2 regions of the Streptococcus sp. W151 genome follow, and region 2 is predicted to be linked to the other one. Evidence: predicted binding sites of a transcription regulator. Region 2 holds the regulator's gene; the other holds the start of a gene.
What was found. The regulator Rex, encoded in region 2, represses fermentation and respiration genes when NADH is low (regulators of the CRP and FNR family bind a similar motif). The targets are predictions, from matches to a motif close to TTGTGAANTANTTCACAA.

Region 1 (5,591 bases), on a different contig from region 2:
GAATTTGGTAAAGCAGTTAAAGCTATTCGCGTTATCTGCAACTCTCCTTCGACTTTCGGTGGTATCGGGGATGTTTACAATGCCTTCTTGCCATCATTGACACTTGGATGTGGTTCTTACGGACGCAACTCTGTTGGGGACAACGTTAGTGCCATCAACCTCTTGAATATCAAAAAAGTCGGACGCCGGAGAAATAACATGCAATGGATGAAACTACCTTCAAAAACATACTTTGAACGTGATTCAATTGAATACCTACAAAAATGTCGTGACGTTGAACGTGTCATGATCGTTACAGACCACGCTATGGTAGAGCTTGGTTTCCTTGATCGTATCATCGAACAGCTTGACCTTCGTCGCAACAAGGTGGTTTATCAAATCTTTGCAGACGTAGAACCAGATCCAGATATCACAACTGTTGAACGTGGTACAGAGATCATGCGTGCCTTCAAACCAGATACGATCATTGCTCTTGGTGGTGGATCACCAATGGATGCGGCCAAAGTTATGTGGCTCTTCTACGAACAACCAGAAGTGGACTTCCGTGACTTGGTTCAAAAATTCATGGATATCCGTAAACGTGCCTTCAAGTTCCCATTGCTTGGTAAGAAGACGAAATTCATCGCCATCCCAACAACATCTGGTACAGGATCTGAAGTAACACCATTTGCCGTTATCTCTGATAAAGCAAACAACCGTAAATACCCAATCGCTGACTACTCATTGACACCAACCGTTGCCATCGTAGACCCTGCTTTGGTATTGACAGTTCCAGGATCTGTTGCAGCAGACACTGGTATGGACGTCTTGACGCACGCGACAGAAGCTTACGTATCACAAATGGCTAGCGACTTCACAGATGGTCTTGCCCTTCAAGCTATCAAACTTGTCTTTGAAAACTTGGAAAGCTCAGTGAAGAATGCGGACTTCCATTCACGCGAAAAGATGCACAATGCGTCAACGATCGCAGGTATGGCCTTCGCCAATGCCTTCCTCGGTATTTCTCACTCAATGGCCCACAAGATCGGTGCACAATTCCACACCATCCACGGACGGACCAATGCGATCTTGCTTCCGTACGTTATCCGCTACAACGGTACACGCCCAGCCAAGACAGCTACATGGCCTAAGTACAACTACTACCGTGCAGATGAAAAATACCAAGATATCGCTCGTATGTTAGGACTTCCATGCTCTACACCAGAAGAAGCCGTTGATGCCTACGCAAAAGCTGTGTACGAACTTGGTGAACGCTGTGGTATTGAAATGAACTTCAAAGCACAAGGGGTTGATGAAAAAGAATGGAAGAAACATTCTCGTGAATTGGCCTTCCTTGCTTACGAAGATCAATGTTCACCAGCTAACCCACGTCTTCCAATGGTAGACCATATGCAAGAAATCATCGAAGATGCATACTATGGTTACAAGGAACGTCCAGGACGTCGTAAATAAGACGCCAAGGAACAACTGATGTTTATCAGCTATCCCTCGCTCAAAAGAGCGGGGGATTTTTGATGGCCTTTTCAGGTTTCAATCGAAAAAAGGGAGCTGAGGGATTGGCTGTCTTTGTTGTTTTTCAGAGCTCCGAACCGTTTTTTCATAAAAAATTAGACTTTTTTTAAGAATCTGTGCTATTTTTATAGCATTACGGGCTAATTTATGATACCCTATAGTATGTGAATCTGCTTGTAGTTGAAGGGTTAGGATAGTTTTTCAGTTATAGGAAACGAGAAAACAAATCCAAGAAAGGAGGCCATCTCAAATGGAGTTAGAAGGTGAAGTGCAAGATCAGGCACAGAAAATTATTGAAATGCCCCAACGAGATCGGGCAACGTCCGCTTCAGAAAATCAGCCATCATCTGCTTCGGTGGTCTCCATGTATGGGCAGGAAAGGCCCAGCATTCCGAGTCTCCATCAGCAATTGGCAGGAGCATCTGGTACCCAGACCATTCAATTACGAGAGGAATTGGTACTGGCAGTAGCACAAAATGCTTCAGCGCAAGCGACGGTCTTTGAGGCCGAGCTCAAAGATCAGCTAGAAGTGGCCAAGGAGACGGTTTCCCATAAGGTTGCGGAGGTGTCACAAATGGCCCACAGCATGGCCCAATTTTTGACAGACGCAGAAGTGGAGCAACTATTAGGAGAGTTCTCCATGGATATTTGTTGGGACCAAGCGGTAGAGGCGGAGAACCTCGCTCAAGCAAAAGCCTATTCCACTCGCTTGTCAGACTTGGCAGGGCAGCTGGAGGCTGCGTCAACCCAATTGGTAGACTTGGACAAGGGACAAGCAGTGGCCTTTGATTTTCATAAGTAGGAGAAAAAGATGTTAGAGATCCTGGGAGAGGATAGAGAACGCGTTGAGGAGCTCCATCGAGAGATTAAAAAGGAGCAAGAGCGGATTGCAATTCGGAGTTTGATTGCAACGCAAAAAGCCTTGATGATGTTGGAAGGGATGAGTTTGCAGGTGACTTTGAGCGGTCAATCCGAAAAAATGCGCTCTTTTGCTACAACAACTCTAGTTAATGATTTGAAAGATGGATTTACAGGAGGAGCAGCGGACGCGGCAGAAGCAGCACTGAAATCAGTGAAAAAGCCGATTTTATTGAGTCCGATTAAAGGAGGTATGTGATGTACCATTCAGGAAATAGTGAATTAGAACAACTAGAAGATCGACATTACCGCTTCAACCAGAAACTTAGCGAGTTGGAGTGGGATTATGCGGATATGCGTATGGATGTCCGCCAACATACAGAAAATTTAGTAGACTGGCTGAGTGCCCTTCATTTTCAAGCCCCAAGTGCGGAGGTTCAAAGTGGCTTGGAGCGTTTATTTGCCTTGCAAGAAGAGTTTGAGGCAGAACTCAAGCGCTATGAAGAGCGCTTAGAAGAAGAGCGTGAGCGCGAGCAGCAAGAGTACTATAGGCAGCGTCAACAATTAGAACAAGGTGATTGAAACATTCCTCAGGTAGAGATAAGAGGAATGTTTTTGTTTGCTCAAAAAACTTTTAAAAATGTGCTCATAAATTCTTGTAAGCGTTTACTTAATATGTTATAATATTCACAAAGAAACGAAAATAAAATGGTTTTATCAAACCAACAAAGAAAAGGAGTCGCTTATGAAAGCTGCAACTTATGTATCTGCAGGCAATCTGCAACTGATCGACCAACCAAAACCAGAGATCAAGAACCCAACAGATGCAATTGTGCGGATCTTGAAAACAACCATCTGTGGCACAGACCTTCACATTTTAGGAGGAGATGTCCCTGCTTGTAAAGAAGGCACGATTTTAGGTCACGAAGGAATTGGGATTGTTGAAGAAGTCGGTGATGCGGTTAGCAACTTCAAGGTGGGAGACAAGGTCATCATCTCTTGTGTCACAGCTTGTAACACCTGCTACTACTGTAAACGTAGTCTTCCTTCTCACTGTGAAGATGGTGGTTGGATTTTGGGTCACTTGATCAACGGAACCCAAGCAGAGTATGTCCACATTCCACATGCGGATGGCAGTCTTTATCATGCGCCTGAAACGGTGGATGACGAAGCCTTGGTGATGCTCTCAGACATTCTCCCAACGTCTTATGAAATTGGGGTGCTTCCATCTCATGTGAAACCAGGGGACAATGTCTGTATCGTTGGAGCTGGTCCGATCGGTCTTGCGGCTCTCTTGACTGTTCAATTCTTCTCGCCAGCTACGATTATCATGGTGGACTTATCTGAATCTCGTCTTGAAGCAGCTAAGAAATTTGGAGCAACTCATACCATCTGCTCCAGTGATATCGCTGAAATCAAGGACTTTATCAATGAAGTGACCGAAGGTCGTGGTGTCGATATCTCCATGGAATGTGTGGGCTATCCTGCTACTTTCGATGTCTGCCAAAACGTCATCTCTGTCGGTGGTCATATTGCCAATGTCGGTGTCCATGGAAAACCAGTTAGCTTCAATTTGGACGATTTGTGGATCAAGAACATTACCCTCAACACCGGTCTTGTCAATGCCAATACCACTGAAATGTTGCTCAATGTCTTGAAGTCAGGCAAGATCGATGCAACCAAACTTATCACCCACCACTTCAAACTCTCAGAAGTTGAAAAAGCCTATGATGTCTTTAAACATGCGGGTGAAAACCACGCACTCAAGGTGATTATCGAAAATGACATCAGTGAATGATGTGCTCGTTACTCTTTGTTCATAGTTTTTTTAGACGGACCAGAGATATTCTGGTCCTATTTTCAACCCCAACTAACCGATTTCACCTTGCAAAAAAAAATTCCTTGTCTTATAATATAAGTGCAGAAAACGATTACATAATAGAAAGGTGTGATCTTATGAAACGGTTTTATTATCATCGTGAATTCTGGATGGACTTTCATTTCTGGCTCTTGGTCTTGCTTTTAGCAACTGTGGTTATGACGATGCAGGCTCCGCTTTCGGTAGTTAGCCTAGCTTATCTTGCTTTTGTAGGGATTTTGATTCTTCTGCAGGTCTTTCAACCGTCTGTATCGACACGGCAGTACCCAGAAGGTAGCTACCATTTCAATTGGACCTTCTATCGCGATACTAGACTGTATATCAATCTCTTTTTATTAGCAGGTCTCTTGGTAGGCCCAATTGCTTCATCGGATATGGTCTACTGGATCTTGCTTGGAGCTGTCGTCGGCTCTATCGGTTTTGTATTTGTCGTAAAGGAAAAAGCAACTCAAAAGATGGCCTAGTGAATCGTCATCATGTCGATCTCTGAAACTAGTTTCAGAGATCTTTTTATTTTCCCCTAAAATGTGAAACTATAATCCAATTGCACGATTAATATTGTAAGTGCTTTAAAAATAGATTATAATCAATTTACAAGTACTCGAGTTGCCTTATTATCAAAGGAGAAGGAGTTATGTCAAAGATTACAAAAGATGAACTGATTGAACAAATCAAAGATGGCATCATTGTTTCTTGTCAAGCTCTCCCTCATGAACCGCTCTATACAGAAGAAGGAGGAGTCATTCCTCTCTTGGTCAAAGCGGCTGAGCAGGGTGGAGCTGTCGGGATCCGAGCCAACAGTGTCCGGGATATCAAGGAAATCAAGGAAGTGACCAAGTTACCAATCATTGGGATTATCAAGCGTGACTACCCACCTGAAGAACCTTTTATCACGGCAACCATGAAAGAAGTCGATGAATTAGCAGCTTTGGACATCGCGGTCATTGCCCTGGATTGTACCAAACGTCCCCGTCATGATGGTCTTTTGATTGGTGACTTTATCCGTCAAGTCAAAGAAAAATATCCCGATCAACTTTTGATGGCTGATATCTCTACCTTGGAAGAAGGATTGACAGCTGTTGAGGCGGGAGTAGACTTTGTCGGAACGACCCTGTCCGGCTATACGGACTACAGTCCAAAGGTCGATGGACCAGATTTTGAACTGATCCATAGCCTCTGCCAAGCAGGAGTGGATGTCATCGCAGAAGGCAAGATCCACTATCCTGATCAGGCCAAGAAAATCTATGATCTCGGAGTTCGCGGCATCGTCGTAGGTGGCGCTATTACCCGACCAAAAGAGATCACCGAGCGCTTTGTCGCAGCCTTAAAATGAGAAAACAAA
Region 2 (5,591 bases):
TCATTCAATCAACCAGTTTTCCTGTTAATAATCACTTGATGGAATTGTTAATCATGGTGGATGCTTGCCAACGGGCTAGCGCAAACACCGTCAATGTGGTCATGCCTTATTTTGGCTATGCTCGCCAAGACCGAACTGCTGCTCCTCGCGAACCAATCACAGCTAAGCTCGTCGCAAACATGTTGGTCAAAGCTGGGGTGAATCGCGTCGTCACACTCGATCTCCATGCTGTTCAGGTCCAAGGTTTCTTTGATATTGCCGTGGATAACCTCTTTACCATTCCACTTTTTGCAGAGCACTACATCAACAAAGGCCTGACAGGTCCAGATGTCGTTGTCGTCAGCCCTAAAAACTCAGGAGTTAAACGAGCTCGTAGTTTAGCAGAATATCTTGATGCACCGATTGCGATCATCGATTACGAGCAAGATGATGCGAACCGTGATTATGGCTATATTATTGGAGATGTCAAAGGCAAGAAAGCAATCTTGATCGACGATATCCTCAATACTGGGAAGACATTCTCAGAAGCTGCTAAAATCGTCGAACGTGATGGTGCTACTGAAATTTATGCTGTATCAAGCCACGGTTTATTTGTTAAAGGTGCTGTTGAATTATTAGATCAAGCTCCGATCAAAGAAATCTTAGTAACCGATTCTGTTGCTCCAAAAGGACCAACTCCTAAAAACATTAACTATCTGACAGCTAGCGAACTAATCGCTGAAGCTATTGTTCGCATTCAAGAAAGAAAACCTGTTAGTCCTTTATTTGCCTACCATAAGAAATAAGGTCTGAATGTGATATATTTTGATAATGCCGCAACAACTCCCCTTTTGCCTGAAGTCATCACTGCGATGACAGAAACCATGAAGACAACCTTTGGAAATCCATCCAGTCTTCATGCTCATGGACGAATGGCTAGTAAACTCCTCCGTGAATCTCGCGAGGAGATTGCTAGATCTCTCCATACCCTTCCAAATCGTATTTTCTTCACTTCAGGTGGATCAGAAAGTAATAATACTGTGATAAAAGGCTACTGCTTGAAACACCAGGCAGATGGCAAACACATCATTACTACCGCTTTGGAACACCATGCGGTTCTCGAACCCATTGAATACCTTGTAGAACATTTCGGATTTGAAGTCACAATCGTCCAACCAAGAGAAGGGCGTATTCAGGCTAGTGATATCAAGGCAGCTCTTAGACCGGATACCATTCTTGTCTCTACCATGTTTGCCAATAACGAGACTGGAGATCTTCTACCGATTAAAGAAATCGGAGTACTCTTAAAAAATCATCCCGCTGCCTTTCATGTTGATGCTGTCCAAGCAATTGGGAAAGTCCCGGTCTATCCCGAAGAGTTAGGGATTGATTTTCTCAGTGCTTCTGCCCACAAATTCCACGGCCCCAAAGGAGTCGGTTTCCTTTATGCAGCCGTCCCAGATTTTGATAATCTCATCCATGGTGGGGATCAGGAAAATAAGATGAGAGCCAGCACGGAAAATCTCATTTCAATTGTAGGGATGTCAACTGCGATACAGCAAGCCACACTTCATCAAGAAGAAAATTTCCACCACGTTCAAAAACTCGGTCAAGAACTAGTTAATGGTTTAGCAGCCTACGACTACTACGTAAATGCGAGTGACGATCATCTTCCATTTGTTTGGAATCTTGGCTTCCCAGGCGTCCAAAACGATGTCTTGCTGATGAGACTGGATTTAGCTGGTATTTCCGTATCCACTGGTTCTGCTTGTACCGCCGGTACTGTACAACCCAGCCATGTCCTTGAAGCGCTCTATGGAAAGGATAGCTCACGCTTGAAAGAATCCCTTCGAATTAGTTTTTCAGAACTCAATACCGTAGAGGAGGTTCGAGACTTCCTCGCAAAACTTAAAGAAATTTTATCATAGGAGAACAATATGGCTTTTGAAACAAGCGTTTCATTGAAAGACTGCAAATATACCTATAGTCTACACCCAAATGTTAAAAAATATACCTTACGTGACAATACATTTGCTGTTACAAAGGTTGGAAATTACGAGTTAAATCGTTTGCTCGAAGCTGTTCCAAATAGCGGTGAAGGCTTCTTGCTTAAAATTATCTTCAACAAAGACCTTACAGGTTTTAAAATCAATATCACAGACAAGTCTGGACTTCGTCTGGTTAATATCTTTAAAAATTCAGAGAATGACATTATCCAACAAAAATTTTATTTCCTAATGGATAGTCTTGTCGAAAGAGAAATTTTCAACAAAACAGAGGTCTAATATGGTAACCCTAACTTATATCGACGCTTACCAAGTAGAGCGAACGACTACTTATCCTGACCTTGCAGCCTGCATTCTAGCATTTTCAGGCTGTGTAACCCTGCCTGACTCTTACTCAATTGTTTCCATTGAATACAAGGGTGAAAAACTCCCCTATACAGGAAGGGTCGATGGGCTCTATGCTTTTTTGAAAAAGGTAGAGCAAGCTGAAAACTAAGCTGATGCTGATGGAACTCTCTCATCGCCATCAGCTTTTTCTTTAGACAAAAATATTTTTGAAAAACCGTTCTAGATAGTTGATTTTTTCACAATCTTCCTATACAATAAGAGGGAAAGGTTGTGATATTGTGAAACATGATAAAAATACTCCAATTCCACGCGCAACAGCAAAACGCTTATCGCTCTACTACCGCATTTTTAAACGCTTTAACTCTGAAAAAATAGAGCGCGCCAATTCCAAACAAATTGCGGATGCGATTGGGATTGACTCTGCTACTGTTCGCCGAGATTTTTCTTATTTTGGTGAATTAGGAAGACGTGGATTTGGTTATGATGTAAAAAAACTGATGAACTTCTTTGCAGATCTTTTAAATGACAATGCTATTACTAATGTCGCTATTGTTGGGATCGGAAATATGGGAAGTGCCCTCCTCAACTATCGCTTCCATGAACGCAATAAGATGAAAATTGTCATGGCGTTTGATCTAGACGATCACGAACTGATCAATACTAAAAGTAAAGACGGAATTCCTATTTACGGTATTTCATCTATTAAAGAGAAACTCAAACAAGAAGGCATTCAAACAGCCATTCTAACTGTTCCAAGTGTTAAGGCTCAAGAAGTTGCTAGCCTCTTGGTAGATGCTGGTGTCAAGGGAATTCTCAGTTTCTCGCCAGTACATCTGACAGTCCCTAAGGATGTCGTCGTCCAATATGTCGATCTTACTAGTGAATTGCAAACACTCCTTTATTTTATGCGTAAAAACGAAGAATAAAGACTTATACTTCAATAACAAAAAGGTTGGAACAAGAAGGTTCCAACCTTTTTTATACCAAATAATCCGTTTCTTCTCGATAACTATAGTAGTTTTCTTCGGATACAATCAAATGATCCAATAGGGTTAACCCCATTACTTCACAGGCCTCTAAGACACGATGAGTGACTTCATCATCATTTTTACTAGGGAACACGGCACCAGATGGATGATTGTGAGCCAAGATAATGGAGGTTGCCATGTGCTTCAGTGCATAATGCAGGATTTCACGCGGCTCCGCGATACTTCGATTCACTGTTCCAATAAATATCGTCTGTTGATGAATAATTTCATTTTGGGTATTCAAATAAAGGGCAACCAGGTGCTCCTGCTTTTTATGGCCAATTTCCTGTTGAATTTTATGGGCCAATTTCTGACTACTCATGATTTGTTCGGAACTCATTAGTTCATCTTTATGAATCCTTCGTCCAAACTCAATAACAGCCTGAAGTTCGATGGCCTTCACTCGCCCAATGCCAGAGATTTCCTGTAGCTCCTCTAGGGTTAATTGCCCTAACTCCTTTAAACTATTTACCGAGCTCAAAAGACCTTGTGCTATCTCATAAACGCTTTTTTGCTTGTTGCCTGTCCGTAAGAGAATGGATAACAATTCCTGATGACTCAGCTTATCTACCCCTTCAGAAACCAAGCGTTCCCTAGGAAGCAAAGATGGTTCAATAAATGATATGTCGTACATAATTTCCTCCTCACTTATTAATTCGTAATAAATTGAGAAAATAACGACCTTTCATTATTTACAGGCGATTTCTTGCTTCAAATCATCTAACACTAAGGCTTCATCTTTATTAAAGCGGATCTGATAACCTGTTTGAACTTGTTCAAGCTCCTTTAAAAACTGTTGAATTTCACAGCGGATCAAGTACTCCTGACTCTGAGGAATGGCTTCTAAGGTCTGGTAGACTTGCTCTACTTCGTAGATTCCTTTCGTAATTAATCCATTTCGTGGAAAATCATTTATTAAGAGATTATAGAAATGATGCAAGTGATGATAAATTCGCTCTTTCGTCACTATTCTACCTCCTTATCATACTCTTTCTCCTCTTATTATATACCGAATTTCCCTCAATATTATGACAAATTCCTTACATTATATTACCAATCGCTTACAATTTTACAAGAATCCTTTAGTTATTTCATGCCATACTATAAAGAAAAAAGCCCAGGCCTCTCTTGGCCTCGGGCTTTGGTTTTTTAGAGTTGCATTTGATTATAAGACTTGCTAAATGAATCCAGGATGTCCTTTGGAGCCTTGTCATAGTCAACAGAGGTTTCCAAGTTTCCTTTTACAATCGTCCGGTAAGTCGCTGCAGCATCCTCACAGGTCACCAAGGTGATTTCATTGACACCTTCACGATCTTGAATAACATCTACACGGTCTGGAGTCACTGTCTCAACAGACGAGATGACATAAGTATAGATTTTTTCTTTATCCGTGATGTAGATCTTCATACCAGCCTTAGCTTTCTCTAATGGTGAGAACAGCATGGCATTTGCTCCAGTTAGGCCAAATACGTGGTGACTAGCAAGAGAATAATTGCCTTGTCCCATGACTTGGTTTTCCTTCATAGTCCCTGCTCCATAGTAAAGGGCTACGTTTTCGAGTCCTTTAAAAATTGGAAGGTTCATGTTCAATTCAGGAATCGAAATTCCCCCAATTACAGGAAGTTTTTGAGCCTGCCATTGGGCATTGATCACGGCCTCCGTCGAGAGTGACTGGACATGTTGGAAATCAAAGCTCGTCTTCACTTCTTTGTTTTTATCAATAGTCTTTTTATCGACCTTGCTAACCTGGTATTGGTTGGTATGCCAAACCATGATCATATTGCGGATCGGAGCATTGAAAATTAAGAGAAGCGAGAGAATAATCAAAAGTGTTGCAACGATGTTGATAAGAGTATTACGTAAACTCTTTTTCTTTTTTCTTTTGCGTGACATGCTGTCCCCTTATCTATTCGTTTTCTTCCACTACTTCTTCATCTTTTTCATCAGCTTGTACAGTTGTGAAGGTCACAATTTTAGCATCCTGATCCAGTCTCATGACTTTCACACCCTGAGTCGAACGACCCGTTTGAGAAATATTAGCCACACCTGTCCGGATCATAACTCCGGTATCGGTAATGATCATCAGATCTTCATCCCCTTTAACGGTTAAAAGACCAGCTAACGGACCATTTTTCTCTGTAATATTGGCTGTTTTGATTCCTTTACCACCACGGCCCTTGGTTGGGTATTCGCCAGCCATTGTCCGCTTACCATAACCTTTTTCAGTAAT

Region 1: a site for Rex is predicted at 3,046-3,063, ahead of ACVC7Q_RS07950 (zinc-dependent alcohol dehydrogenase family protein). Genes of this name have one in related genera too.

The regions. Positions count from the first base shown of each region.
Region 1 is NZ_JBRKNT010000005.1:43,080-48,670, forward strand. Features, by position in the region: gene adhE (bifunctional acetaldehyde-CoA/alcohol dehydrogenase) at 1-1,452, shown strand, start outside; gene ACVC7Q_RS07935 (hypothetical protein) at 1,763-2,314, shown strand; gene ACVC7Q_RS07940 (hypothetical protein) at 2,324-2,629, shown strand; gene ACVC7Q_RS07945 (hypothetical protein) at 2,629-2,952, shown strand; gene ACVC7Q_RS07950 (zinc-dependent alcohol dehydrogenase family protein) at 3,116-4,168, shown strand; gene ACVC7Q_RS07955 (ABC transporter permease) at 4,327-4,713, shown strand; gene ACVC7Q_RS07960 (N-acetylmannosamine-6-phosphate 2-epimerase) at 4,884-5,582, shown strand.
Region 2 is NZ_JBRKNT010000001.1:521,635-527,225, forward strand. Features, by position in the region: gene ACVC7Q_RS02440 (ribose-phosphate diphosphokinase) at 1-785, shown strand, start outside; gene ACVC7Q_RS02445 (cysteine desulfurase family protein) at 795-1,907, shown strand; gene ACVC7Q_RS02450 (DUF1831 domain-containing protein) at 1,917-2,264, shown strand; gene ACVC7Q_RS02455 (DUF4649 family protein) at 2,266-2,481, shown strand; gene ACVC7Q_RS02460 (redox-sensing transcriptional repressor Rex) at 2,612-3,259, shown strand; gene radC (RadC family protein) at 3,312-3,995, opposite strand; gene ACVC7Q_RS02470 (porphobilinogen deaminase) at 4,050-4,328, opposite strand; gene ACVC7Q_RS02475 (class A sortase) at 4,511-5,254, opposite strand; gene gyrA (DNA gyrase subunit A) at 5,268-5,591, opposite strand, start outside.